Regions from separate parts of the Limnohabitans sp. INBF003 genome, predicted to be linked through region 2. Evidence: predicted binding sites of a transcription regulator. Region 2 holds the regulator's gene; each other region holds the start of a gene.
The links. The regulator sigma-54, encoded in region 2, starts transcription at its own class of promoters, with help from an activator protein. The targets are predictions, from matches to a motif close to TGGCANGNAANCTGCTTT.
Positions count from the first base shown of each region.

Region 1 (9,520 bases), 490 kb from region 2:
CCCAGCATTTTCTTCAGACCGTTCACACCCCACAGGCAGGCAAAGCCGCCGATGAAGCCAATGATCAGCGCACCGCCGATGCCGACGTTGCCTGCGGCTGGCGTGATGGCGACCAAGCCGGCCACCGCACCCGAAGCCGCACCCAGCATGGAGGCTTTGCCGCGCATCAGGGCTTCACCCACGCACCAGGCCAACACGGCACCCGCTGTGGCGATCAAGGTGTTGATGAAGGCCAGTGCTGCGAAACCGTTGGCCTCCAGAGCCGAGCCCGCGTTGAAGCCGAACCAACCCACCCACAGCAAGGACGCACCCACCATGGTCAAGGTCAGGCTATGAGGGGCCATGGCTTCACGGCCATAACCCACGCGCTTGCCCACCATGAAGGCACCCACCAAGCCAGCCACAGCGGCGTTGATGTGCACCACGGTACCGCCAGCGAAGTCCAGCGCGCCCCACTGCCACAGCAGACCGGCTTTGGATGTCATTTCGTCCACGACTTCTTTGGAAGCGTAAGCGTCAGGACCCATCCAGAACCAGACCATGTGCGCCACAGGCAAGTAGCTGAAGGTGAACCACAGCACCATGAAGGCCAGCACCGCAGAGAACTTGATGCGTTCGGCAAAGGCGCCCACGATCAGCGCACAGGTGATGCCTGCAAACGTGGCCTGGAATGCGGCAAACGAGATTTCAGGGATGTAGACACCCTTGCTGAAGGTGGCCGCGTTGGCAAAGGTACCTGCGACGTTGTCCCAGATGCCTTTCATGAACAGGCGATCCAAGCCGCCAATGAACGCATTGCCTTCGGTGAACGCCAGGCTGTAGCCGTAAACGAACCACAGCACGGTGATCATCGAGAAGGTGACCACGACCTGCATCAGCACCGACAGCATGTTTTTGCTGCGCACCAAACCGCCGTAGAACAAGGCTAGGCCGGGAATGACCATCAGGATCACCAAAATGGTGGACAGCATCATCCAGCCGGTGTCGGCCTTGTTGGGCACGGGGACTGGGGCGGCTTCGGCTGCAGCGGGGGCTGCGGCCGCTGGCGCGGCAGGCGCAGGTGCCGCATCGGCCTTGGCTTCGGCAGCAGGTGCCGTCACGGCGGCAGGCGCGGTCTGTGCAGTGGCGACAGAAGCCGCACCGAACACACCCAAACCCAAACTCAGGCCCAAGGCCAGGGTTGCGAGCAGTTTTTTCATTTGTTGACTCTCTTTCTTGTCTGTCAAAGGGCTTCGCCGCCGGTCTCACCGGTGCGGATGCGAACCACTTGTTCGAGGTCATAAACGAAGATCTTGCCGTCGCCGATCTTGCCGGTGCGGGCACCGGCTTCGATGGCTTCGATCACGCGCTCGACCAGTTCGTCAGAGACAGCGGCTTCGATCTTCACTTTGGGCAAAAAGTCCACAACGTATTCAGCGCCACGGTACAGCTCGGTGTGGCCCTTTTGGCGACCAAAGCCTTTGACTTCGGTCACGGTGATACCCTGCACGCCGATGCCCGAAAGCGCTTCACGCACTTCGTCCAGCTTGAAGGGTTTGATGATGGCGGTCACCAGTTTCATGATGGCTCCTTGTTGGAATTGAGGGAGATCAGAAGGCGTATTTCAGGCCGACGACCAGGCCGGTCTTGCCGGTGAACTTGCCAGCGGGCGTGACGTACAAAGCCTTGTCCGCGTCTGTGCCCACCACAGCCGCTGAAGCGGACAAACCATTGCCCAAGTCTTTACCCAAGGTCAACGAATAGTCTGTGTACGAATAAGTGGCGTTGTTTTTGACGGATTGGTAGCCCACGTGCGGCACCAGGCTGAAGCCGCTGCCCAGATCGAACGTTCCGCTCAAGTCCACGTAATAGCTGTTCTTGCTGCTTGCGAAGCCGAACAGGTTGGACACGGCATGCGAGTACTTCAGTGTGGCGGGGCCAAACGTGGCTGCACCGTAGAGTTCGTTGGTGTTGGCACTCACCGCCAGTTTGTTGCTGGGGTACTCATAGCGCAAGAAACCCACGTCATAAGCGACATCGCCCACAGCACCTTTGTAGCCACCGTACAAGTCGACCTCGACATTGGCGTCACCGCCTGCATCCTTGATCCACTTGATGCTGGAACCCCAGGCACCCACATAGAAACCGCTCTTGTCCGCGTAATCCACGCCACCTTGCAAAGCAGGCTTCAGACGTGACTGGGAAATGCCACGGTAACGGTAATCAGTGGTGGCACCGACGTTGAAGGACAGGCTGCTCTCAGGTGCTGCCACTGCTTGGGCTTGAGCCAAACCGCTTACAGAACCCAAAGCCAGGGCGATCAAAGAAGGAACGAGGATTTTTTTCATGAGGAACTCCAATGAAGTGAAGAGAAGACAAGCACCTCATGCAGATAGCGTGCCAACCTGCCTTGACTGCACGTTCCAAGGGCATTTACCAGTGCGCGCTCACTCTGTGCATGGTTGAATGGCATTCAAACAAGTCCGGTGCGTGAGGTCTGCGTGCACGGACACACACCATGCACCAGCGTGGGGCAGGGAGAAAATATGAGTCTCAGTTTGGTGCGTAGCCGTGCATTGATCGGCTTGCAAGCGCCAGCAGTCACCGTTGAGGTGCATCTGGCCAATGGCTTGCCCAGCTTCACCTTGGTGGGCTTGGCCGATGTCGAGGTCAAGGAAGCGCGTGAACGCGTGCGCTCCGCCTTGCAAAACAGCGGGCTTGAGTTTCCGCACAACAAACGCATCACCGTCAACCTGGCCCCTGCCGATTTGCCCAAAGACTCCGGGCGGTTGGACTTGCCCATTGCATTGGGCATTCTGGCGGCCAGCGGCCAGATTGACGCCAACCAACTGGCCGATTACGAGTTTGCGGGCGAGTTGTCTTTGTCGGGCGAGTTGCGGCCGGTGCGTGGCGCGCTGGCCATGAGCCTGGTGCTGCGCCAGCAACAGGTGCGCACCCGCTTGGTGTTGCCACCGGGCAGCGCCGAAGAAGCAGCCTTGGTGCCCGATGCCACCGTCTTTAGGGCGCGCCACTTGCTCGATGTGGTGCAACAGTTTTTACCGCCCTCGAACGAGCCCCCACCCGAGCCCGGCGATGGCTGGGCTCGGGTGGCACCCACCACGCCCTCGGTACCTCCACTGTATGCCGACCTGGCCGATGTCAAAGGCCAGGCGGGCGTGAAACGGGTGCTGGAGATCGCTGCTGCCGGAGGACATTCCTTGCTCATGGTCGGCCCGCCCGGTTCGGGCAAGTCGATGCTGGCGCAGCGCTTTGCAGGTTTGCTGCCGCCCATGGGCACCGAAGACGCACTGGAGTCGGCAGCGATTGCCAGCCTGGCGGGACGCTTTGACCTGGCCCGCTGGGCGCAGCGCCCCACAGGCCAGCCGCACCATTCGGCCAGCGCGGTGGCGCTGGTGGGTGGCGGCTCGCCGCCCCGCCCGGGTGAGATTTCGTTGGCGCACCATGGTGTGCTCTTTCTCGATGAGCTGCCCGAGTTTCCAAGAGCCGCTTTGGAAGCCCTGCGCGAGCCCCTGGAAACAGGCACCATCACCATCGCACGGGCCGCACGGCGGGCCGAGTTTCCGGCACGGTTTCAATTGATTGCCGCCATGAACCCCTGCCCTTGCGGCTACTTGGGCAGCGCCACGCGGGCTTGCCGCTGCTCGCCCGACCAGGTCAGTCGTTACCAAGGCAAGCTCAGCGGCCCATTGCTGGACCGGATTGATTTGCACATTGAGGTGCCCAGCCTGCCGGCAAAGGATTTGCTGAGTTCACCCCCCGGCGAAAACACCCAGACCATTGCCGCACGCAGTCTGGCCGCCCGCGAACGTGCCCTGGCCCGTCAAGGCTGTGCCAACGCCGACCTGCAAGGCCAGGCCATCGACACCCAAGCCCGCATGAGTGACAGCGCCAGCGCCTTGCTGCAAAAAGCGGCGGCCAAACTGGGCTGGAGCGGGCGCAGCGTCCACCGCAGCCTGAAAGTGGCACGCACCATCGCCGATCTGGCAGGCAGCGACACCATTGAAGCCGCGCATGTGGCCGAAGCGGTGCAATACCGGCGTGTCCTCAAAGAGCATTGACCGCCCCCGTCACAGCTGCTTACAACTGAGCGAAGCCCATCACCCAAGGCTGTCAACGTCTTGCAGGCCATCACGTTATGGGTGAACACGGTCTACCCTGAGGCTCCCCATGAAGAAAATTCTCGGCACTTTGGTCATTGCACTCTCCGCTGCTGCCCTCAGCACCCCTGCATTGGCAGATGGCCCACGCGGCTACCAGCAGCGCCAATACACGGGCCACCAACACCGCTCTTCGGACTGGCTGGGTCCACTGATCGTCTTGGGCATTGCAGGCGCAGCCATCAGCGCAGCGGCCAACCAGCCCAGCTACGCACCACCACAGGTGACTTACGTAACGCCTGCCGTCACGTACATGCCGCCGCCTCAGCCCGCTGGCAGCAGCTACTTTTGCAGCTCAGTCGGACAGTTTTATCCGAACACGTCTTACTGCCCTGAAGGCTGGCAACTGGTTTACCCGGCACGTTGAGGCCGCCGGTCCAACCCACAAACCCCATCAACAGCGCGTGCCCCTGATGCCCGATATTTCGCCCGATCAAAGGCTGTAAATTCGCCGGGCGTTGTCGCCCAGCACCGCATTTTGTTTTTGCGCTGGCAATCTGGCCAGCACATCCAGAGACAGTTCACGCCATTCGGCATACGATCCAGCCAACTCCAGCACGGGCCAATCACTGCCCCACAGCAAGCGCTCAGGACCCCAGATGTTCAGCAGGGCCTCGCACCAGGGGCGAGCCACATCCACAGGTTGACCCGCCGGGGCCTCGGTCCACAAACCCGACAATTTGCACACCACTTTGGCCGGATCTGTCTGGCGGGCCAGTTGCGTCATCGCCTCGCGCCAGGGGCCCATGGCCGTTGCGTGGATGACGGGTTTGGCCCCATGGTCCACCACCACGGTCAAATCGGGGTGGGCCTGGGTGAGCGCCAGGATGCGCGGCAGGTGCACCGGTGTGATCAGGGCATCGAACACCAGAGCGCTGCGGGCCATGGCCGACAGCACGGGCTGGATGGCGGGCTGCAAGATCCAGTCAGGGTAACCCAGGTCTTGCAGCATGGGCCGCAGGCCTTTGAGCAAGGGCTGCTCGGCGCAACGCGCCACCTGCTGCACGGCGTCCGGGGCCAGCATGTCGATCCAGCCGACCACGCCCAGCACGGCGGGGTTGTCCTGCGCTTGCTGCAACAAAAATTGTGTCTCCTGCTTCGTAGGTGCCGCTTGCACCAGCAGGCCACCGGTCACGCCCCGGGCCCGGGCTTGGCGCTGCCAGTCGGCCACGGACACATCGCGGTAAATGGGGGCCAGCTCGGGCGTGAGCCAGCCATAGTCGGCCCGCGCCAGTTGCCAGCAGTGGAAATGGGCGTCGATCATGCCAGTGCTCCCGTTGTTGGTGCTTCTCCTGGTGTTGGCGCTTCGGCAGGCATCCAGCCTTCGTGGCGCAGCTGCTGCCAGAAATCGGCCGGAATCACTTCACGCTGGGCTTGCCGGGCCGCTTGCCACTGGTCGGCACTGCGCACGCCCAGCATGACGATCTGCGTGGCCGGGTGGGCCAGGGCGAACTGCAAGGCGGCAGCGGGCAGGCTCACGCCGTGCTGGTCGCACACCGCCTGCATGCCCAGAGCTTTGTCCACCCAGGCCTGTGCGGCCGGGGCGTAGTTGAAGCTCAGCGGGCGATCTGCCGCCACGCGCGTGGCCAGGATGCCGGAGTTGAACACCCCGCCCAGCGCCAGCGCCACGCGCCGCCTGAGCAACTGCGGCATGAGCGTGGGCAAGGCGGATTGATCGAGCAAGGTGTAGCGGCCCGCCAGCATGAGCACATCCAGATCGGCGTGGCGCAGCACCTGCTCGACGATCTGGTGGTCGTTCACGCCGAGGCCAATGTGGCTGAGCAGGCCTTGGGCTTTGAGCCGTGCCAGCTCGGGCAAGGTCTCTTCCAGCACCTGACGCAACACGGCGTCGGCCTGGGCGCCGTGCGTGCCAGCGTCGATGTCGTGGATGTAGACCGCATCAAGCTGGGCCAGACCCAGGCGCTGCAGGCTGTCTTCCACACTGCGGCGCACGCCGCTGGCCGACAGGTTCCAGTGCTGCACAAAAGGCAAGGTGTTCACATAGCTGTGCTGTTCATGCGGCACCTGGGCCTGCGGGGTGAGCAAACGCCCCACTTTGCTCGACAGCCGCAAGCTGCTGCGCGGGTGACCGCGCAAGGCGTCGCCCAGACGCCGCTCGGACAGACCATGGCCGTAGTGCGGCGCAGTGTCAAAGCTGCGGCAGCCGTCAGCCCAGGCAGCATCGACCACGGCACGGGCCTGCGCATCGTCCATGGCCTCAAACAGATTGCCCAGCGGCGCGCCGCCCAATCCCAAACGGGAACCGTCGGTGCATGGCAAAAAAGCAGGGATCATAAAAATTTCCAGCAAGACATGCCTTGCATGTTACGGAGCGCAGCACCCCGTGACCAGTGCTGTCGCAAATGCCGCACAACAAGGGTAATCACCGGTATGAATCGAGCGAATCATAACTAACATGTTAGTCAGTCATGTTGAAAAATATTTCCCCGATCCTGACGCCACAATTGCTTTTTGGCTTGGCCAAACTGGGCCATGGCGACGAAGTGGCCTTGGTCGATGCCAACTTTCCGGCCGACCGAGTGGCGCAACAAGCGGGTGCCATGCTGGTGCATTTACCCGGCCTCAACACCACCGAGGTGCTGCAAGCCGTACTGAGCGTGTTGCCACTGGACACCTTTAACAGTGCCTGCGCTTGGACCATGGAAGTCGTGGGCGATACACAGACAGTGCCGGTGCCGGTAACCGAGTTCAGGCAAATGCTGAAGGCACAAGGTGAAGCCGAACCTGACACCTTGGAACGGTTTGCTTTTTACACGCAAGCCAGCACAGCCAGACTGGTGGTGCAAACCGGCGATTTGCGCAAATACGCCAACCTCTTGCTGCGCAAGGGTGTCATCTCCACCGACTGAGCAGCGAACATGAACGCCACCAATTCCAGCCAGTCGCTGCGTGCTCGCGCCTACGAAAATTTTCGCCAACAAATCCTGCGGGCCAATGTGCGCCCCGGGCAATTCGTCTCGCAACGGGAATTGATGCAGCTGCTGGACATGCCGCTGGGTGCGGTGCGCGAGCTGATCCCACGTCTGGAGGCCGAAGGCCTGCTGCGCACCGTACCGCAACGCGGCCTGCAGATTGCGCATGTGGACCTCAAGCTGATCCACAACGCCTTTCAGCTGCGCGCCATGCTGGAGCGCGAAGCGGCGCTGCATTTCGTGCAGGCGGTCAGCGATGCCGATTTGGCCAACATTGAGCAAGCCCACTTGGACATCGTGCAACGCGCCGAGCAAGGCCCGATCACCGACGAGCTGCTGACCGAAGCCACTTCGGTGGACTGGGGGCTGCATGACCTGATGATCGACACCCTGGGCAATGAGCTGATCTCCCAGACCTACCGCATCAACAGCTTGCGGGTGCGTCTGATTCACTTGGAGCGCTCCACGTTGTCGGCCGAAGTCTTGCTGCCCGCCATGCAGGAACACCTGAACCTGATTACGGCCCTGAAAGCCCGCGATGTGCAAGCCGTGGCGGAGCACGTGGCCTTTCACATTCACAGTGCACACCAAAGGGTGTTGGGCCAAGACCGCCGGGTTCTAAGTACACCCGTCTCCATCGACATTTCATCCACAACACTCACGGAGCTCACTTGACCCCCTCGCTCACCAACAGCCGCAACGGCTTTCAAGGCATCTGGCCGGCCATGCTCACGCCGCTCGATGCCCAGCTGAACATAGACCACCCCAAACTGGCGGCACATGCCTTGTCACTGATCCAAGCGGGTTGCGGCGGCGTCACCATCTTTGGAACGACAGGCGAAGGCCCCTCATTCTCCTTGCAAGAACGCAAACAAGCTGTCGAGAAACTGATCGCCAACGGCATACCCGCTGAGCGCATCATGGTTTCCACCAGTTGTGCTGCCATCACGGAAACGCTGGAGCTGACCCGCCATGCCGTCGATCTGGGCGTACATGGCTGTCTGGTGCTGCCACCGTTCTTTTTCAAAGGCGTCAGCGACGAGGGCATCCTGAACGGCTATGTCCAGATCATTGAGGGCGTGAACTGCAAAGATTGGCGTTTGTACCTGTACCACATCCCGCAAGTGATCGGGGTGAACCTGTCACACGGCGTGATCGCTGAATTGCTCAAGCGCTACCCCGACATCATCGCGGGCATCAAGGACAGCAGCTGCGACCAGGCCCATTCGGTGGCACTGGCCAAAGCCTTCATGCCGCCGCTGACGGTGTATGTGGGTTTTGAACCCGATCTGCCCACCATGGGGCCGCTGGGCAGTACAGGCGCCATCAGCGGCCTGGCCAACTTCATACCGCGCATCGTGCACCGCATGGTGCTGGAATCCACCGCCCACGGCACGGCCCGTGATGCGCAGCGTGTGCAAACCATGCTGGACTTGCTCAAACCCCATTCGCTGATGCCTGCCCTCAAAAGCGTGATGGCCACACTGCACAATGACCCCAGCTGGTTGCGCGTGCGCGCCCCGCTGGTGGCCATGACACCCGAAGCCCATGCGGCCTTTGCCCAACAGGTGCAGCAGTTCAGCATTGACACCACGCGCGAATAAAGCGTTTCATCACATTCCTTTCACCCACCACTTCAGGAGACAAGCATGAAAAACACATCCACCCTGCGTCGCGGCCTGTTGGCCGCCAGCGTTTCGGCGCTGGCCATTGGCAGCATGCTCGGCGTGAGCACGCAGGCCTTGGCCCAAACAAAAATCCCGATGCGTATCTCGACCCCGGCCGTGCCCGACGACTGGCACGCCAAGATGTGGACGGTGTTCAAGGACGCGCTCGACAAATCCTCGCCCAACCAGTTTGACACCCAGATCAACCTGAACGCCGCGTTGTTCAAGCAAGGCACCGAGCCCGCCGCCATGGCCCGTGGCAACCTGGAGCTGTCGGCGATTTCGGCCTTTGACATGGCCAAACTGGTGCCCGAGTTCTCGATCTTCACTGCCGGTTATGTGGTGCGCGATCCGGCCCACCAGCAAAAAGTGTTCAACGGCCCCATCGGCGAAGCCCTGTTCAAGTCCGTGTCTGAAAAAATGGATGTGACGGTACTCTCCACCGCTTACCTGGGCACCCGTCAGGTCAACCTGCGCGAAGCACGCCCCGTGAAGACGCCTGCCGACCTCAAAGGCATCAAGCTGCGCATGCCCGGCACCAAAGAGTGGTTGTTCCTAGGTGAAGCCCTGGGTGCCACGGCCACACCGCTGGCTTTTGGCGAGGTCTATCTGGGCCTGAAAACCGGCACCATCGACGGCCAGGACAACCCGCTGCCCACCGTGCGCGCGGCCAAGTTTTATGAAGTGACCAAGCAACTGGTGCTGACCAACCACCTGGTGGACGGCATCTTCATTGCCATCTCGAACAAGACCTGGAACGCCC
Region 1 covers NZ_AP029222.1:3,079,330-3,088,849, forward strand. The annotation lists gene ACZ5VE_RS14410 (ammonium transporter) at 1-1,199, opposite strand, end outside; gene glnK (P-II family nitrogen regulator) at 1,223-1,561, opposite strand; gene ACZ5VE_RS14420 (TorF family putative porin) at 1,590-2,327, opposite strand; gene ACZ5VE_RS14425 (YifB family Mg chelatase-like AAA ATPase) at 2,526-4,058, shown strand; gene ACZ5VE_RS14430 (hypothetical protein) at 4,168-4,524, shown strand; gene ACZ5VE_RS14435 (amidohydrolase family protein) at 4,591-5,421, opposite strand; gene ACZ5VE_RS14440 (aldo/keto reductase) at 5,418-6,452, opposite strand; gene ACZ5VE_RS14445 (RbsD/FucU family protein) at 6,587-7,027, shown strand; gene ACZ5VE_RS14450 (GntR family transcriptional regulator) at 7,037-7,765, shown strand; gene ACZ5VE_RS14455 (dihydrodipicolinate synthase family protein) at 7,762-8,694, shown strand; gene ACZ5VE_RS14460 (sialic acid TRAP transporter substrate-binding protein SiaP) at 8,740-9,520, shown strand, end outside.
Region 1: the regulator sigma-54 is predicted to act here: its motif matches at 2,365-2,382, upstream of ACZ5VE_RS14420 (TorF family putative porin).

Region 2 (9,520 bases):
GGGCAGTCCCCGAAGACGATGTGGTCCGCCTGGCGGTGTTGCTGGCAGAAACGGGCGTGGACGAGATTGGCCTGTCGGACACCACGGGCATGGGCAACCCGGCGCAAGTGAGTCGCTTGTTCAAGCGCCTGTTTCAAGAAATCGGCGCTCTCACAGGCTCGGCCCACATGCACAACACCCGGGGGCTCGGCCTGGCCAATTGCCTGGCCGCTTACGAATCGGGCGTGCGCACCTTCGACAGTTCACTCGGCGGCCTGGGCGGCTGCCCTTATGCGCCAGGGGCATCGGGCAATGTGGTGACCGAAGATTTGGTTTTCATGTTCGAGGCCATGGGCGTGTCCACTGGAATCGACCTGACCCAACTCATGGCCGCACGCGCCCCACTGCAAGCCGGGCTGCCTGGCGAGCCCATCTATGGCATGACGCCCGAGGCGGGCCTGCCCAAGGGCTGGCCCGGCTATTGAGCACCTCTGCACACACCAATCACCCACGGCGGCGGCAGCATTGCAACCTTGAACCCGCATAATCGGGGCGCATGGACAAGCTCAAAGCCTTCGAAACCTTCGTCTCGGTTGCCACCAAAGGCAGCCTGACCGCCGCCGCCCGGGCCGAGGGCGTGGCCCCGGCCATCATTGGCCGCAGACTCGATGCGCTGGAAGAAAACCTGGGCGTGAAGCTGCTGGTGCGCACCACCCGGCGCATCACCCTGACCCACGAAGGCAGCGCTTTTCTGGAGGATTGTCAGCGCTTGCTCTCCGATGTGGCCAACGCCGAAGCCAGTGTGTCAGCAGGCGGCGTGAAGGCCAGTGGGCATTTGCGCATCACCGCCCCGGCCGGTTTCGGCCGCCGCCATGTGGCCCCGCTGGTGCCGCGTTTTCGCGAACTGCACCCCGATGTGTCGATTTCGCTCAACCTGAGCGACCGGGTGGTGGACCTCGCGGCCGAGGGTTTTGACTGCGCCGTGCGCGTGGGCGACATGCCCGACTCGTCTCTGGTGAGCGTGCGCATGGCCGACAACCGCCGCCTGTGCGTCGCGACCCCGGCTTACCTGGCGCGGCGCGGCACGCCTTTGCAGCCCTCCGACCTGTTGCAGCACGATTGCCTGACCTTGTCGAGCGATGCCTCACAAACCCGAGGCTGGGCTTTTCGCACGCCAACCGAACCGGGCCACGAAGTCACACACCTGCGCCCCGGTGGTCCGCTCGACTGTTCGGACGGCCAAGTGCTGCATGACTGGTGCCTGGCGGGCTACGGCATTGCCTGGCGCAGCACCTGGGAAGTCGAAAGCGAAATCCAGTCGGGCCAGCTGGTGGCGGTGCTGGAAGACTTTGCCGCCCCGCCCAACGGCATCTTTGTGGTGTTCCCGCAGCGCAAGCACTTGCCATTGCGGGTGAGGCTGTGGATTGACTACCTGAAACACCACTACGCTCAAGCCGGTTACTGGCAAACAAGCCTCAATTGATCCCCTGCGGGCACAAAAAAGCCCGGACAAGCCGGGCCGATGTACTTCAGGCAGGAAAGGCGTGCGCTTTCTACGCCCTCAGATCACTTTTTCAGGCATTCAGACATGAAAGCCTTGCGCTCATCGCCTTTTTTGCCCGCGGCTTCAGCGTTGCAAGTTTTCATCTTGCTTTGCTGTTTTTCTTGTTTATTGGCACTCAGACAATCTTTCATGAAGGCTTTGCGCTCATCGCCCTTTTTGCCTTCGGCCGACTTGTTGCAGGTGGCCATTTTGCTTTGCTGAGGGGTTTTTTCTGCGGCGGGGGCCGACGCGGCAGCAGCGGGTGCAGCAGCAGAAGCCGCATTGGCAGCGGGACCCGCAGCGAAAGCCATGCCAGAAACCAAGGCAAAACCCAAAGCAGCAACAGAGATGGAATGACGCATGAATGAACTCCCAAAAAGATGATCAATGCTGCACGGATGTGCAGACCCTTCATTAACGCGCAAAAACCGCCGCAGGTCGACACCCCTTGTGAGCAACTGTAATGGCCGCACAGAAAAACGCCCCCTGCTGCAGGCACCCCGGCGGCAAGCCACCCCATCCCCGTAAAATCGCTCCCTATGCTTTCTGCCAAACAACATTTGCTCACGGCCCTGGCCGCAGAGCTTGAAAAACTCCAACCCGGCGCCGGTGCGCGCGCGGCATTTGAATCCCCCAAAGTGGCCTCCCACGGTGACCTGGCTTGCACGGCCGCCATGCAACTGGCCAAGGCCCTCAAGCAAAACCCCAGGCAGCTGTCCGAAACCCTGCGCACGGCCTTGTTGTTGACGCCCGCATTTGAACGCTGGGTGGACGCGATCGAGATCGCCGGGCCAGGCTTCATCAACATCCGTCTCAAGGACGCGGCCAAGCAGGCGGTGGTCCACGAGGTGCTGCAAGCCGGTGCCGACTTTGGCAGCCAAAGCGCCAAAACCGACAAAGTGCTGGTCGAGTTCGTCTCGGCCAACCCCACCGGCCCCCTGCATGTGGGCCATGGCCGCCAAGCCGCCTTGGGCGACGCGATCTGCAACCTGCTGGCCACACAGGGGCAGCAGGTCTACCGCGAGTTTTATTACAACGATGCGGGCGTGCAGATTGGCACTTTGGCCAACTCCACCCAGCTGCGCGCCAAGGGCTTCAAGCCGGGCGATGCCGAGTGGCCCAGTGGCGAAAATGCACCGGCTTACAACGGTGACTACATCCAGGACATCGCCAACGACTTCATGGCTAAAAAGACCGTCAAGTCCGATGACCGCGAATTCACAGGCAGCGGTGACTTGAACGATCTGGACGGCATGCGCCTGTTTGCCGTGGCCTACCTGCGCCACGAGCAAGACCTGGACTTGAAGGCCTTTGATGTCCAGTTTGACAACTATTACCTGGAGTCGAGCCTCTACACCAGCGGCAAGGTCGACGCCGCCGTGCAAAAACTGCGCGAAGCGGGTAAGACCTATGAGCACGACGGTGCGCTGTGGCTCAAGTCCACCGACTACGGTGACGACAAGGACCGCGTCATGCGCAAGGGCGACGGGACCTACACCTACTTTGTGCCCGATGTGGCCTACCACATCACCAAATGGGAGCGCGGTTTTGGCCGTGTGGTGAACATCCAGGGCACCGACCACCACGGCACGATTGCCCGGGTGCGCGCAGGCCTGCAGGCTGCAGGCGTGGGCATTCCCGAGGGCTACCCCGACTACGTTCTGCACACCATGGTGCGCGTGATGCGGGGCGGCGAAGAGGTCAAGATCTCCAAGCGTGCCGGCAGCTATGTCACGCTGCGCGACCTGATCGAGTGGACCAGCAAGGACGCGGTGCGCTTCTTCTTGCTGTCGCGCAAGCCCGACACCGAATACATCTTCGACATCGACCTGGCGCTGGCGCAAAACAACGACAACCCGGTCTATTACGTGCAGTACGCCCACGCCCGCATCTGCTCGGTGCTGGCCGCTTGGAAAGAAAAAGACGGTGGCGATGTGGCCACCTTGGCCAAGGCCGATTTGTCGCCACTGCAAAGCCCGCAAGCCCATGCGCTCATGCTGGCTTTGGCCAAGTACCCCGAGATGCTGACGTCTGCGGCCACCGACTTTGCGCCGCACGACGTGACCTTTTACCTGCGCGACCTGGCCTCGCTGTACCACAGCTATTACGACGCCGAGCGCATCCTGGTGGACGACGAAGCGGTCAAGACCGCCCGCCTGGCCCTGGTCGCGGCCACCGCACAGGTGCTCAAAAATGGCCTGCAAGTACTGGGCGTGTCAGCACCCCAAAAAATGTGAACGGACTCAACAGCATGCAACTCCACCCCCAACGCGGCGGTACTTTTCTGGGCTTCATCATCGGGCTGGTGCTCGGTCTGGGTGTGGCTTTGGCTGTGGCCGTTTATGTGACCAAGGTGCCCACACCTTTTTCCAACAAAAACCAGCCACGCACCAACGACCAGGACGTGCAGGAAAGCCAGAAAAACAAGGATTGGAATCCGAACGGTGTGTTCCAGCCCAAACCACCCGCAGAGGTGCCCGCAAGCACCACCGCCACACCCGCACCGAATGCCGTCGCCGACAAACCCGCGCCCACGGCACCTGTCAAAAGCACACCCGAAGTCAGCAAGACCGAGCCGCGTCCAGCGGTCACTGCCGACCCTTTGGCTGATTTGGCCAAATCCAAGTCGGGGCTCTCAACCCCTGCCGCCCCCAGCGCCAGTGCCGATCCGTTTGACTACGTCATCCAGGTCGGCGCTTACCGGACCAGCAACGACGCCGATGCCCAAAAAGCCAAGCTGGCCATGATGGGCCTGGATGCCAAGGTCTCTGAGCGAGATCAAGCCGGCCGCACCATCTTCCGTGTACGCTTGGGCCCCTTTGCAGACAAAGCCGCCGCTGAAAAGATTCGCACCCGCCTGGAGGGCAGCGGCATTGAAAACACCTTGGTGCGTGTTCAGCGCTGAACCCACCCTTCATGATCTGGAGCACCCCATGAAACGCCGTTTCTTCTCTACCGCCTTGGTGACTGCCTCCGCGTGGCTCAGCACCTCTGCCGCCTGGGCCCAAGCTGTTGTGTTCAAGTCCGGCAAAGACTTCTTGACGCTGGACCGTCCTGTGGCCACCGAAGCGGGCACAGGCAAAGTCGAAGTCATCGAGTTCTTTTGGTACAGCTGCCCCCACTGCAATGCGTTTGAGCCCACCTTTGCCCAATGGGTCAAAAATGCGCCCAAGGATGTGGTGGTGCGCCGCATCCCAGTGTCTTTCCGCGACGACTTTGCGCCGCAGCAGCGCCTGTTTTTCACGCTCGAAGCCATGAATTTGCTCGACACCCTGCATGCCAAGGTGTTTGCTGCGGTCCATATTGAAAAGCTGCCACTCAACACCGATGCCAGCGTGCTGGCCTGGGCAGACAAGCAGCCCTTGGACAAAGTCAAGTTCAACGAGATCTACAAATCGTTTGGCCTGGCCAGCAAACTCAAGCGTGCGGTCCAATTGCAAAACGACTTCAAAGTCGAAGGCGTGCCCTCCTTGGGGGTGGCCGGCCGCTATTACGTGGACGGCACACTGGCTGGCAGCATGGAGCAAGCGCTGAAAGTGGCAGAAGCCCTGATCGCCCAGTCGCGCCCTGCCCAAAGCACCGCCAAAGCAGCCAAGAAGAAAAACTGAGCCTGCGCCAGCAGGCCCAACCCAAGCCCGCGGGTGAGTCACCTGAGCGGGCTTTTTTTATGCCTTGGCACACGCAGCAAGAGCGATCTGCTCGCTCTTGCCTCTACAATCAAAATTCGTCATCAGCAAGATTCATGCCCCCAATGACAATTCTCCGAACCATCAGCCTCCTCGCCGCAGCGCTGAGCTTGTTTTGCACGCCTGCCTGGGCCGAAAAAGCCGACCGAGACAAGCCCATGCTCATTGAGGCGGATGCGATGCGCCACGACGAAAACAAGCTGCTCACCCATTTCATCGGCAACGTGGTCGCTTTCAAGGGCACCATGGTGCTGCGCGGTGCGCGCATGGAAGTGCAACAAGACAAACAAGGCCAACAAGTGGCTCACGTCTGGGCGGCGCCCAAAGAACGGGTGTTCTTTCGCCAGAAACGCGAAGGGGTCGACGAGTTCACCGAAGGCGAAGGCGAAATGGCCATTTACGACAGCCAGGCCGATGTGGTGACACTGATCCAGCGGGCAGAGGTCCGGATTTTGCGCGGCACGGAATTGGCCGACCAAATCAATGGCGAAAAAATCGTCTTCAACAACACCACCGAAGTGATGACCGTTGATGCCCCCCCCAAAGGTGCCAAAGCCACAGACCCGCGCGACCAACGTGTGCGCGCTGTGCTGACCCCCCGGAAAACGGTCACGCCGTCGCCCCCCACAACGGCACCGACTTCGGCAGCCCCCGCACTGCGGACCAGCCCGAGTGCAGGCGAAAGTCAAAAACCATGAGCGAGCCACTGGTGACCAGTCGACTGGAAGCACACCACCTGAAAAAGGCCTATGGCAGCCGCAAGGTGGTGCACGATGTCTCCGTGCAGGTAGGCAAGGGCGAAGTGGTCGGTCTGCTGGGCCCCAACGGCGCTGGCAAAACCACCTCGTTTTACATGATCGTGGGCTTGGTCCGCGGTGATGGCGGCCAGATACTGATCGACGGCGAAGACGTGACGCGCATGCCCATCCACAAGCGCTCACGCATGGGTTTGTCTTATCTGCCGCAAGAAGCCTCCATCTTTCGCAAGTTGAGCGTGGCCGACAACGTGCGTGCCATTCTGGAGCTGCAAACCGATGCACAAGGCCAGGCACTGCCGCAGGCCGACATTGAAAAACGCCTGAGTGAACTGCTGGCCGACCTGCGGGTGGACCATCTGCGCGACTCGCCCGCCGTGGCCTTGTCTGGCGGCGAACGACGCCGGGTCGAGATTGCACGCGCCTTGGCCACCGACCCGCGCTTCATCTTGCTGGACGAACCCTTTGCCGGCATCGACCCGATCGCCGTCATCGAAATCCAGCGCATCATTGCCTTCCTCAAGCAACGTGGCATTGGTGTGCTCATCACCGACCACAACGTGCGCGAGACCTTGGGCATTTGCGACCACGCCTACATCATCAGCGAAGGCCGCGTGCTGGCGGCTGGCACCCCCGAAGAGATCGTGTCCAACACCGAGGTGCGCCGGGTGTACCTGGGCGAACACTTCCGAATGTGATGAACCGCATACCGTCCGCACACTACCTGAAAGCACAGCCATGAAACCCGGTCTGTCGCTTCGCATGTCCCAGCACCTGGCGCTGACGCCCCAGTTGCAACAATCGATCCGCCTGCTGCAACTGTCCACGCTGGAGTTGTCACAAGAGGTCGACCAGATGCTGGACGACAACCCGTTTTTGGAGCGCAGCGAAGAAGAAGCCCCCATGGAGGCTTTTGGCCTGGACCAGACCGACACCCGAGTGAGTCTGGGCGACCGCGTCAGTGAAACAGCCAGCACGGCCAGCAGCAGCGATGACAGCGCCAGCGAAACCCGTGACGAAGCCGTGACCGATGTGGCCGAAAGCTGGGACGGCGACGGCAGCGTGGACATGCGCCCCGACGACAGCGAATGGGGCGGCGACGCCGGACCACGCCAGAACAACGGCGAAGAAACCGCCGACGCCATCGACCTGGCCCGCAGCAGCGGCTCGCTCACCGACTTTTTGCACCGCCAGGCCTTGTCGCTGCGCCTGTCCGAGATTGACCGCGCGGCCCTGCGCTTTCTGATCGAGTCGCTCAACGACGATGGCTACCTGACCGACACCCTGCCCGAGCTGGCCGCCAGTCTGGCAGGCAGCGAGGACTACGAACAACTGGACGAACTGGTGCACCGCTTCACCGTGGCGCTGGGTTTGCTGCAATCGCTCGAACCGGTGGGCGTGGGTGCCCGCGACTTGGCCGAGTGCATGCGCATCCAGATCAAGGCCTTGCTCAAAGACGCACCCGACGACGAAGTCACCCAGGCCGCACTGGCCGTGTGTGCCCAGCCGCTGGAAATGCTGGCCAAACGCGACTTCAAGCGCCTGGCCGTGGCCTGCGGCCTGAGCGAAGCCATGGTCAAAGCCGCCATCCCGTTCATTGCCCGGCTGGAGCCCAAACCCGGCCGCCCGTTTGCGCAGGCCGAACAAAACATCGTCATTCCCGACGTGCTGGTGGTGAACACCAGCAAGACGGCCACGCCCAAATTCCGCATCCAGCTCAACCCCGACGTGATGCCCAAGCTGCGCGTGCACGACATCTATGCCAACGCGCTGCGTGGCAGCAAAGGCTCGTCACACGCGGGCTTGCAACAACGCCTGCAAGAAGCCCGCTGGTTCATCAAGAACATCCAGCAGCGCTTTGACACGATCCTGCGTGTGTCCACCGCCATCGTCGAGCGGCAAAAGAACTTTTTGACGCACGGCGAGCTGGCCATGCGCCCGCTGGTGCTGCGCGAAATCGCTGACGAGTTGGGCATGCACGAGTCCACCATCAGCCGTGTGACCACGGCCAAATACATGTCCACGCCGCAAGGCACGTTTGAGCTGAAGTATTTCTTTGGCTCGGGCCTGGGCACCGACAGCGGCAGCGCGGCATCGAGCACCGCCGTGCGCGCGCTGATCAAGCAGTTTGTGGCGGCCGAAAAACCGGCCAAACCCCTGTCTGACAACCAGATTTCCGAAATGCTGAAAGAGCAAGGCATCGACTGCGCCCGGCGCACGGTGGCCAAATACCGCGAAGCCCTGAAGATCGCGCCTGCGAACCTGCGCAAAACCCTTTGAGAGTATTCGAGTGAATTCATTGAACCTGTTCATGCCTTGCGCCGCTGGCGTCGAGGGCTTTTTGGCCGACGAGGTCCACGCCATCACGGGGCTGACCGGCCATGACCTGATGACCGGACGCGGCGGCGTGATGGCCCGCGCCTCCTGGCGCGACGCCATGCGCATCAACCTGCACAGCCGCCTGACCCAGCGCGTGCTGGTGCAGCTGTCGGTGACCGACTACCGCAACGAAAACGACCTGTACAACGCCGCCAGCGAAGTGGCCTGGGAAATCTGGTTCACACCCAAACAAACCTTCAAAATCGACATCACGGCGCAACACAGCCCGCTGACCAGCCTGAACTTTGCGGCCCTCAAAATAAAAGACGCGGTGGCCGACCGTTTTCGCGCCAAACGCGGCGAGCGCCCCAGCGTGGACACCACCTGGCCCGATGTGCGCATTTATGCCCACGTCACGCCCGAAACCCTCACGCTCTACATCGACACCTCGGGTGAGCCGCTGTTCAAGCGCGGCTGGCGCACCGACAAGGGCGACGCGCCTTTGAAGGAAACCCTGGCCGCCGCCATGATCGCGGCCAGTGGCTGGGACGCCACCGTGCCTTTGTATGACCCCTGCTGCGGCAGCGGCACCATCCCGATCGAAGCGGCTCAAATCGCCTGCGGCATTGCCCCCGGTTTGCAGCGGCGCTTTGGTTTTGAAAAGCTATTGCCCTTCCAGAACCACGTGTGGCAAGGCCTGATCGAAGAAGCCCGCGATCTGGAGCACGAACCCACCGCGCCCATCTTTGGCAGCGACGTGGCCTTCCGCATGGTTGACTTTGCCGAGCGCAATGCCGAGCGCGCAGGGGTGTCGGGCGTGATCGAGTTCCGGGGTGGCGACGCGTTGCAACGCATGCCGCCTTGCGAAACACCCGGCATCATGCTGCTCAACCCACCTTATGGCGAGCGGATCGCCGCAGCGGGTGTGGCCGGGCGCGGGCGTGACAACTTCCAACCTGGTGCCCTTTCGGATGCCCGTGCAAGTTCCCGTGCCGCCGACCAAAGCCACCACCGCGAAACCGCCCAGACCGACGACGGCGGCGACTTCTTTGCCCAACTGGCCAGCCACTGGAAGAAGAACTACAGCGGCTGGAGCGCCTGGATGCTCACGCCCGACCTGAAGCTGCCCGGCAAAATGCGCCTGAAAGAATCGCGCCGCGTGCCCATGTGGAACGGTCCCATCGAATGCCGCCTGTTCCGCTTTGACATGATCAAGGGCAGCTTGAAGCGCACGCCCA
Region 2 covers NZ_AP029222.1:186,191-195,710, reverse strand. The annotation lists gene ACZ5VE_RS00940 (hydroxymethylglutaryl-CoA lyase) at 1-464, shown strand, start outside; gene ACZ5VE_RS00935 (LysR family transcriptional regulator) at 536-1,462, shown strand; gene ACZ5VE_RS00930 (PsiF family protein) at 1,546-1,884, opposite strand; gene argS (arginine--tRNA ligase) at 2,062-3,759, shown strand; gene ACZ5VE_RS00920 (SPOR domain-containing protein) at 3,774-4,427, shown strand; gene ACZ5VE_RS00915 (thiol:disulfide interchange protein DsbA/DsbL) at 4,456-5,130, shown strand; gene lptA (lipopolysaccharide transport periplasmic protein LptA) at 5,274-5,906, shown strand; gene lptB (LPS export ABC transporter ATP-binding protein) at 5,903-6,661, shown strand; gene ACZ5VE_RS00900 (RNA polymerase factor sigma-54) at 6,702-8,243, shown strand; gene ACZ5VE_RS00895 (THUMP domain-containing class I SAM-dependent RNA methyltransferase) at 8,254-9,520, shown strand, end outside.

Region 3 (9,520 bases), 430 kb from region 2:
AGACCCCACACTGTGCGAGCTGGACATGCTGGCGCGGCTGACCACAGCAGACGGCAAGCCCGTGACGGTGATGGCCACCACTGGGGGGCAGCAGCCCGATCGGCAAGAAGTCACCGTGCGCGGTAGCCGCATGAACCACCAGTTCAGGGAGTTCTACCAACTGTGGCGTTCAGACGGTGGGCCATGGCAGGAGGCACTCGACTGGACCACCGAAGACCCCCGCACCAGCGCGTTGCAGCGTCAGCTGAGCGAAGTGGATTTGTGGCTGCAAGGCAAGCCCCACAAGCTCGCGACAGCCGAAGAAGCACTGGCGGTGCAGGAGCTGGTGGAGGCGATGTTGGTGGGCAAGGCCTGATTGGGCGAGCCCCATGCAAAACGCCCCTCAAGAGGGGCGTTTTGCATGGGGGGTGTCTGGCGGAAGCGGTGAGATTCGAACTCACGGACCCTTTCGAGTCGCCGGTTTTCAAGACCGGTGCAATCGACCACTCTGCCACGCTTCCTTGGGGCCAGATTGTAACGATTTAAAACCGGGGTTTTGTGGGGGTTCCGGCCAGAAACGGGTCAAGCTTGGCTCAGCATGCCCCTTTTCTCAATAAATGCCACCACTTCGGCCAAGCCATCCAGCGTTTTGAGGTTGGTCATGACCCAGGGGCGGGTCTCGGGGTTGGGGCGCATGCGGTCGGTATCGGCCCGCATCACGTCCAGCGATGCGCCCACATGCGGGGCCAGATCGGTCTTGTTGATGACAAACAGGTCGCTCTTGGTGATGCCGGGGCCGCCTTTGCGTGGGATTTTTTCGCCCGCGGCCACATCGATCACATAAATCGTGAGGTCACTCAGCTCGGGGCTGAAGGTGGCGGCCAGGTTGTCACCGCCGCTCTCAATGAAAACCACATCGGCATTGGGGAACTTCTCCAGCATGCGGTCGATGGCTTCGAGGTTGATGGACGCGTCTTCGCGGATGGCCGTGTGGGGGCAACCGCCCGTTTCCACACCCATGATGCGCTCGGCGGGCAAGGCCCCGCTCACGGTGAGCAGGCGCTGGTCCTCTTTGGTGTAAATGTCGTTGGTGATGGCGATCAGGTCCCAGCGCTTGCGCATGGCTTTGCACAGCATTTCGAGCAGGGTGGTTTTGCCGGAGCCGACCGGCCCACCGATGCCCACGCGCAGGGGCGGCAGTTTTTTGGTGCGGTTCGGGATGTGGTGCAGTGCAAAAGAGGATGTGCTGTTCATGATCGGAAGATTCGGGAGTATTGGGTTTCGTGGCGGGCGGACAGGATGGCCAACATGGGGCTGAAGGCCTGGCGGTCTTCATCGTTCAGGTGCATGGCGGTTTGCACCGCCAGCGGTATTTCTCGGGACAGCCGGGCCAGCATGCGCTGCCCTGCGCTTTGGCCCAGAGGCACGGACTTGAGCGCGGCTTGGGTCATGTTTTCGGCCCAGCCAAAGGCACAGGCTTGCAGGGCTTGGTCGATGGGCGTTTGCGCCAGTGACAAGGCCAGCGCCATGGCCAGGGGGTAGGTGGGCGGTAATTTTGCGCAGCAGGCCAACTGCGTGTCGCTCGCTTGTTGCAGGTTGCGCAGCCAGTCGAGCAGTGAGCGGCCCATTTGTTCGGTTTGCAGGCGCATCTCGGCCGTCTCGCGGGTGGCCATGACCCAGTTGTTCAAGGCTTGCAGGCGGGTCGTGTCCATGCACTGCCAGGCGGGGATGGCTTGCGCCAGCACCGCCATGTCGCCGCGCGACTGCGTCAGGTGCAGCTGGTCGACCACCCAATCGGTGGCGCTGTGTTCGTCGTGCACCAGACCTTGCTCGATGGCGGCTTCGAGGCCTTCGGAGTACGAAAAGCCGCCGATTGGCAGTGCAGGTGATGCGAGCCAGATCAGTTGCAACAAACCCGAAGGCGCGGTGTCAGTGCTCATGCTTGCAACCGGGGCCGTGCACATGGGGCTCGGCCCTTGTGGCCTGCTCATCGTGTGAATGTATGTGGTCGTGGTTGTGAACATGACCGCCATGCGAATGGCCACCGTGGTCACCATAAGCGCCGCTTTCGGGCTCAAAGGGCTCCGACACGGTCACCACCGTCATGTGCATGGCACGCAGCATGTCGGCCAGCACATGGTCGGGCTCGATCTTCAGGTGGTCGGGCTGCAGCTCGATCGGTACATGGCGGTTGCCCAGGTGGTAGGCGGCGCGGGTCAGGTCGAAGGGCGAGCCGTGTTCGGCACACGCGGTGATGCGCAGCACCGCTTGCGGTGCAGCCTCCACGCGAATCAGCGAGCCATCTTCGGCCACCAGCACGTCGCCGCCGCGCACCACGGTGCCGCGTGGCAAAAAGATGCCCAGCTGGCGGCTGTTGCTGTCGGTCGCGTCAAAGCGGCTTTTCTGGCGAACGTCCCAGTCGAGGGTGATGGTGCTGGCGCGTTGGACCAGCACGCGGGCCAGGCCGCGGCCTTGCGGCATGAGTTTGGAGCAGTGAATCAGTGTGGACATTGAAAATGGATGTGAATCTGGCGACGACAGACAGTGCCAGAGCATCTGTTTTGTGGGAGGCCGCCCCTGCGGGCGAATGACGGCCAGCGCAGAACGAGCTTTCGCGAGCAGGGGCTCGCTCCCACAAAAACATCGGGCATGGGCGTTCAGAACAAAAAATAGCGTTGCGTCATGGGCAGGCTGGTGGCCGGTTCGCACACCAGCAGCTGGCCGTCGGCGCGCACCGCATAGGTCTGGGCATCGACTTCCATGCAGGGCGCGTAGTCATTGTGGACCATGTCTTTTTTGCCGACTTGGCGAATGTTCTTCACAGCGCTCAGTGTTTTGGCCAAGCCATAACGCGCACCGATGCCCGCCTGCAAACCCGCCTGCGAGACAAAGGTCAGCGAGTTGCGCGTGAGCGCACCCCCAAAGCTGCCAAACATGGGCCTGTAATGCACCGGCTGCGGTGTCGGGATGGACGCATTGGGGTCGCCCATGGCTGCCAGCGCGATGAAGCCGCCTTTCATGATGAGAGCGGGCTTCACACCAAAAAATGCGGGTTTCCAGATCACCAGATCGGCCCACTTGCCCGCTTCGATGCTGCCCACTTCGTGGCTCATGCCGTGCGCAATCGCAGGGTTGATGGTGTATTTGGCGATGTAGCGTTTGACACGGGCGTTGTCGTGGCGGTCCGTGTCGCCGGGCAGGCTGCCGCGTTGCTGCTTCATTTTGTGTGCGGTCTGCCAGGTGCGGATGATGACCTCGCCCACCCGGCCCATGGCCTGGCTGTCGCTGCTCATCATGCTGATGGCACCCAGGTCGTGCAGGATGTCTTCGGCCGCAATCGTTTCCTTGCGGATGCGGCTTTCGGCAAAGGCCAGGTCTTCGGCAATCGCCGGGTCCAGGTGGTGGCAGACCATGAGCATGTCCACATGCTCGTCGAGCGTGTTGATGGTGTAAGGCCGTGTGGGGTTGGTCGACGACGGCAGCACATTGGCTTCGCCCACCACCTTCAAAATGTCGGGCGCATGCCCGCCGCCCGCGCCTTCGGTGTGAAAGGTGTGGATGGTGCGGCCTTTGAAGGCGGCCACCGTGTCTTCGACAAAGCCCGACTCGTTGAGCGTGTCGGTGTGGATGGCCACCTGGGTGTCGGTTTCTTCGGCCACGCTCAGGCAGTTGTCGATGGCTGCGGGCGTGGTGCCCCAGTCTTCGTGCAGCTTCAGGCCAATCGCGCCTGCGCTGATCTGTTCGTGCAGCGCGGCAGGCAAGCTGGCATTGCCCTTGCCCAGAAAGCCCAGGTTCATCGGAAAGGCGTCGGCCGCCTGCATCATGCGTTCGATGTTGAAGGGGCCGGGCGTGCAGGTGGTGGCAAAGGTGCCGGTGGCCGGGCCGGTGCCGCCGCCCAGCATGGTGGTCACGCCGCTGGCGAGCGCTTCGTCAATCTGCTGCGGCGCGATGAAGTGGATGTGGCTGTCGATGCCGCCTGCGGTGACGATCAGGCCTTCGCAACTGATGATCTCGGTGCCGGGGCCAATCACAATGTCCACGCCCGGTTGGGTGTCGGGGTTGCCCGCCTTGCCAATGGCTGCGATGCGGTTGCCTTTGAGGCCGATGTCGGCCTTGACAATGCCCCAGTGGTCGATGATGAGGGCGTTGGTCAGCACGCAGTCCATCGCACCTTCTTTGTTGGTGCGCTGTGATTGCGACATGCCATCACGGATGGTTTTGCCGCCGCCGAACTTGACCTCTTCGCCGTAGCCCCCGGCTTGCAGCGTGAAGTCTTTTTCAACTTCGATCACCAAGGCCGTGTCGGCCAGGCGAACCCGGTCGCCCACGGTGGGGCCGAACATTTCGGCATAAGCGCGTTTGTCGATGTGGGCCATGTCAAGTGGCTTTCTGTGCGTTGTCGTTCAGGAGGATGTCGGGTGCACCGTCAAGTGGCCCGTTGGTCAGGCCCCGAAAACCGAACACCACGCGGTCACCGGCGTAGTCCACCAGTTCTACCGTGCGTTGCTGGCCGGGCTCAAAACGCACGGCGGTGCCCGAGGCGATGTTCAGCCGCATGCCTTGTGCCGCAGCGCGGTCAAAGCGCAGGCCTGCGTTGGTCTCGGCAAAGTGGTAGTGCGAGCCCACCTGAATGGGGCGGTCACTGGCGTTTTGCACCACCAGCGTGCAGGTGCGACGGCCCACGTTCAGGGCGTGTTGGCCGGGGTCAATCAAAAGTTCTCCGGGGGTCATACGCGACTCACTTTTTTCCCAAATAAACAGCCAGGGCCACCAAGCCGGTTGCGACCACAAAGCCGAGCACGTCGGTGCTGTGCCAGTGGGAACCTCCCAGGCCGTGCCCGTCGTGTGCCCAAGCGGCAGAGCCCAGATTCAAGAGGGCGAAAGAAAGTGTCAAAGCCAAATTTTTCATGGGTGTCCTTTTGAATGTTCAAACGATGGGTTGGTGCACGGTCACCAATTTGGTGCCGTCCGGGAAAGTGGCCTCCACCTGGATGTCGGGGATCATTTCGGCGATGCCGTCCATCACGTCGGCACGCGTCAAAACGGTGCGGCCTTCGCTCATGAGTTGGGCCACGGTCTTCCCGTCCCGTGCGCCTTCCATGACGGCGGCGCTGATCAGCGCAATGGCTTCCGGGTAGTTGAGTTGGAGTCCGCGCGCTTTGCGGCGCTCGGCCAAAAGGCCTGCTGTGAAGATCAGCAGCTTGTCTTTTTCTCGAGGGGTTAATTCCATTTTGGTGCGTTCTGAAAGAGTGGGTGCATTGAATGCATCCCATCAAGCAAAGAGCGTGCCCTTTATAGGGGCTTGGAAAATTTCTAGGGCAATGCCATGGCCATGAAGTGGGTGCAAGGGTTCTGCTTTGGGTTGGCACGCCGCTTGCAAGAGAGGTTCCAGCGTTGCAAGCGCTCCGCCCTTTTGTTGAACAAACCTACTTCCCTGATTGGAGTGATCTCATGATGAACCGCCGTGGCAACCTCAAAGCCCTCGCCACCGCCGCAGCCTTGGTGGCGGGCAGTTTGACTTTTTCTGTTCAGGTACTGGCCGCTGACACCATCAAGGTGGGCGTGCTGCACAGCCTGTCGGGCACCATGGCCATTTCCGAGACCGTGTTGAAAGACACCGTGCTCATGGCCATTGACGAGATCAATGCCAAAGGTGGCGTGCTCGGTAAAAAGCTGGAGCCCGTGATCGTGGACCCCGCTTCCAACTGGCCTTTGTTTGCTGAGAAAACCAAGCAGCTGCTCGGTCAAGACAAAGTTTCGGTGATCTTTGGTTGCTGGACTTCGGTGTCCCGCAAATCGGTGTTGCCCGTCGTGGAAGAAATGAACGGCCTGCTGTTCTACCCCGTGCAATACGAAGGTGAAGAGCTGTCCAAAAACGTGTTCTACACAGGCGCAGCGCCCAACCAGCAAGCCATTCCCGCAGTGGATTACCTGATGAGCAAAGAAGGCGGCGCGGCCAAGCGCTGGGTTTTGCTGGGCACCGACTATGTGTACCCCCGCACCACCAACAAAATTTTGCGCGCTTACCTGAAAAGCAAAGGCGTGAAAGATTCCGACATCGATGAGAAGTACACCCCGTTTGGTCACAGTGATTACCAAACCATCGTGGCTGATGTGAAGAAGTTTTCTGCCGGTGGCAAGACCGCTGTGGTCTCCACCATCAACGGCGACTCCAACGTGCCTTTTTACAAAGAACTGGGCAACGCGGGCCTGAAAGCCAAAGACGTGCCCGTGGTGGCCTTCTCGGTGGGTGAAGAGGAATTGCGCGGCGTGGATACCAAGCCCTTGGTCGGTCACTTGGCTGCATGGAACTACTTCATGAGCATCAAGAACCCGGCCAACGACGAGTTCACCAAGAAGTGGGCGGCTTATGCCAAAGCCAAGGGCATCGCCGGTCACAAAGACAAGCCTTTGACCAACGACCCGATGGAAGCGACCTACATCGGCATCAACATGTGGAAGCAAGCCGTTGAAAAAGCCAAGTCGACTGACACCGACAAAGTCATTGCTGCCATGGCCGGTCAAACCTTCAAAGCACCAAGTGGCATCACCAGCAAGATGGACGAGAAAAACCACCACCTGCACAAGTCGGTGTTCATCGGCGAGATCAAGGCCGATGGCCAGTTCAACGTGGTGTGGAAGACACCGGGTCCGGTCAAAGCCAAGCCATGGAGCCCTTACATCCCCGGCAACGACGTCAAGCCTGACGAACCTGCCAAGAAGTGATCGGTTAAGAAGTGATCGTTTGAAAGCGTGAACCCTGTCGGAGTAGAAGCTCCGGCCTACAGGTCAATTTGTACTTTGTAGGTCGGTGGCTTCAGCCCCGACATGACTGTTTGCCGGAGCTGAGGCATCAGTCCGCAGCGTTGTCAGACCCAGAGATGAGCAAAATGAAAAAATGGATGGTGAAAGGTGCGTTGATCGTCAGCGCCGTGTGGGGCCTGACGGCTGCGCACGCCTTGACGGTTCAGGAGGCCCGTGGCATTGCGGTCGGAGAGAGCGATGCCCGCGTGGAAGCACTGGCCAAAGCGGTGGCCCAGGGCGATGAAAAAACGGCAGCCTACCTGCAGGCGCTGTCGGACGATGTCGTCAAGATCAGCAAAGACCAGGTGATCATGGTCCGTGATGGCCAGGGCACAGACCCGGTCACGGGCCAGTCGGTGCCCGTGCCTGCTGATGCCGAAGATGTGATGCTGAACAACCGCCTGCGTGGCGAACTCGACACCGCCTTGGCGGCGCTCAAGTTGTTCAGCCCTGATGTGAAGGTGCGTCGCCTGGCGGCCTTGTCATTGCTCAAAGAACCCGATGCCAGCCGCAAGCCCTTGCTGGACAAGGCCTTGGCTGCCGAAACAGATGCCACCGTGCAAAGCCTGGTGCGTCAGGCCCGCGCTGCAGCGCTGCTGGCCAGCGATGCACCCAACGACCGCTTGCTGGCCGCCCGCGAGCTGGCCGACAGTAAACAGCCCGAGACCTTGTTGTTGCTGAACCAGCGCCTGGCTGATGAGCAAGAGCCTTCGGTCAAGAAACAAATCCAGACATCCTTGGCCACAGTGCAGGACAACTTGCGCTGGGGCGAGCGCTTGGGCGCTTTGTTCACGGGGGCCAGTCTCGGCTCCATCTTGCTGCTGGTAGCGTTGGGTTTAGCCATCACTTATGGCTTGATGGGCGTGATCAACATGGCCCACGGCGAGTTGATGATGATCGGTGCCTATGCCACTTACATGGTGCAAGCCCTGTTCCGTGATCACCTGCCCGGCGCATTTGACGCTTATCTGTTGGTGGCCATTCCGGTGGCGTTCATCGCTTCGGCCCTGGTGGGCGCGGTGATGGAGCGCACTGTGCTCAAGCATTTGTATGGCCGTCCCCTTGAAACCTTGTTGGCCACTTGGGGCATCAGCCTGGTGCTCATGCAAGGCGTGCGCAGCTTGTTTGGTGCGCAAAACGTGGGTGTTGAAAACCCCTCATGGATGAGCGGTTCGCTGCAATTGCTGCCCAACCTGCAATTGCCTTGGAACCGTGTGATCATCATTGTGTTTGCCGCCGCTGTGCTGATCGGCATGTCCTTGTTGATTGCCAAGACGCGGCTGGGCCTGTTTGTGCGTGGTGTCACGCAAAACCGCCCCATGGCTTCGTGCACGGGCGTCAACACCGCCCGCATCGACACCTATGCCTTTGCGCTGGGCTCGGGCATTGCAGGTCTGGCCGGTTGCGCCCTGAGCCAGGTGGGCAACGTCGGCCCCGATCTGGGCCAAAGCTACATCGTGGACGCGTTCATGGTGGTGGTGCTCGGCGGTGTGGGCCAATTGGCGGGCACCGTGTATGCCGCGCTGGGCCTGGGCTTGGTCAACAAGTTACTCGAAGGCTGGACCGGCGCTGTGCTGGCCAAGATCTGCGTGCTGGTGTTCATCATCGTCTTCATCCAGAAGCGCCCGCAAGGCATTTTTGCGATGAAAGGCCGCAGCGCTGAAGCGTGAACAGGGGCATGAACATGACTTCATTTAAATTACCGACTCCTGCGCCCTTGTTGGGGCGTAAAGCCTGGATGGCTTTCTTGCTGGCGCTGATCGCTGTAGGCTTTTTGGCCCCGGTGCTCAATTTGTGGGTGCCTGCGGGCAGCCCCTTGCATTTGAGCGACTTCGCGGTGTCGCTGATCGGCAAGATCATGTGCTACGCCATTTGTGCGCTGGCCATGGACCTGATCTGGGGCTACACCGGCATCCTGTCGCTGGGCCATGGGCTGTTCTTCGCTTTAGGTGGCTATGTGATGGGCATGTACCTCATGCGCCAGATCGGCCAGGACGGCAACTACAAAAGCAATCTGCCCGACTTCATGGTCTTTCTGGACTGGAAAGAGCTGCCTTGGCACTGGCTGCTGTCGGACAGTTTCATCGCCACCGTGTTGCTGGTGGTGTTGGTGCCGGGCTTCATCGCCTTTGTGTTCGGTTACTTTGCTTTCCGTTCGCGCATCAAAGGGGTGTATTTCTCCATCATCACCCAGGCCATGACCTATGCAGCCATGCTGCTGTTCTTCCGCAACGAAACCGGCTTTGGTGGCAACAACGGCTTCACCGACTTCAAGCGGATCTTGGACCTGCCGATTGCCACCCCCAACATGCGCATGGTGCTGTTTGTCATCACCGGTTTGACACTGCTGGGCTTTTACTTGTTCTCGCGCTGGCTGGTGGGCAGCAAATACGGCCGCGTGCTGCTGGCCATTCGCGATGCAGAAACGCGGGTCATGTTTTCGGGCTATTCGCCACTGCCTTACAAGTTGAGCATCTGGGTGATCTCGGCCGTGATGTGCGGCATTGCTGGGGCTTTGTACGTGCCACAAGTGGGCATCATCAATCCGGGCGAGATGAGCGCAGCCAACTCGATCGAGATCGCGGTGTGGGCAGCCGTCGGTGGCCGTGGCACCTTGATCGGCCCGATCGTCGGGGCCTTTTTGGTCAACGGCGCTAAAAGTTGGCTGACGGTCACAGCGCCTGAATTCTGGTTGTACTTTTTGGGTGCGCTGTTCATCGCGGTCACCTTGTATTTG
Region 3 covers NZ_AP029222.1:612,346-621,865, forward strand. The annotation lists gene ACZ5VE_RS02930 (Gfo/Idh/MocA family protein) at 1-355, shown strand, start outside; tRNA gene ACZ5VE_RS02935 (tRNA-Ser) at 413-500, opposite strand; gene ureG (urease accessory protein UreG) at 562-1,233, opposite strand; gene ACZ5VE_RS02945 (urease accessory protein UreF) at 1,230-1,919, opposite strand; gene ureE (urease accessory protein UreE) at 1,909-2,481, opposite strand; gene ureC (urease subunit alpha) at 2,637-4,355, opposite strand; gene ACZ5VE_RS02960 (urease subunit beta) at 4,357-4,710, opposite strand; gene ACZ5VE_RS02965 (hypothetical protein) at 4,718-4,888, opposite strand; gene ureA (urease subunit gamma) at 4,907-5,209, opposite strand; gene urtA (urea ABC transporter substrate-binding protein) at 5,434-6,705, shown strand; gene urtB (urea ABC transporter permease subunit UrtB) at 6,870-8,453, shown strand; gene urtC (urea ABC transporter permease subunit UrtC) at 8,468-9,520, shown strand, end outside.
Region 3: the regulator sigma-54 is predicted to act here: its motif matches at 5,253-5,270, upstream of ureA (urease subunit gamma).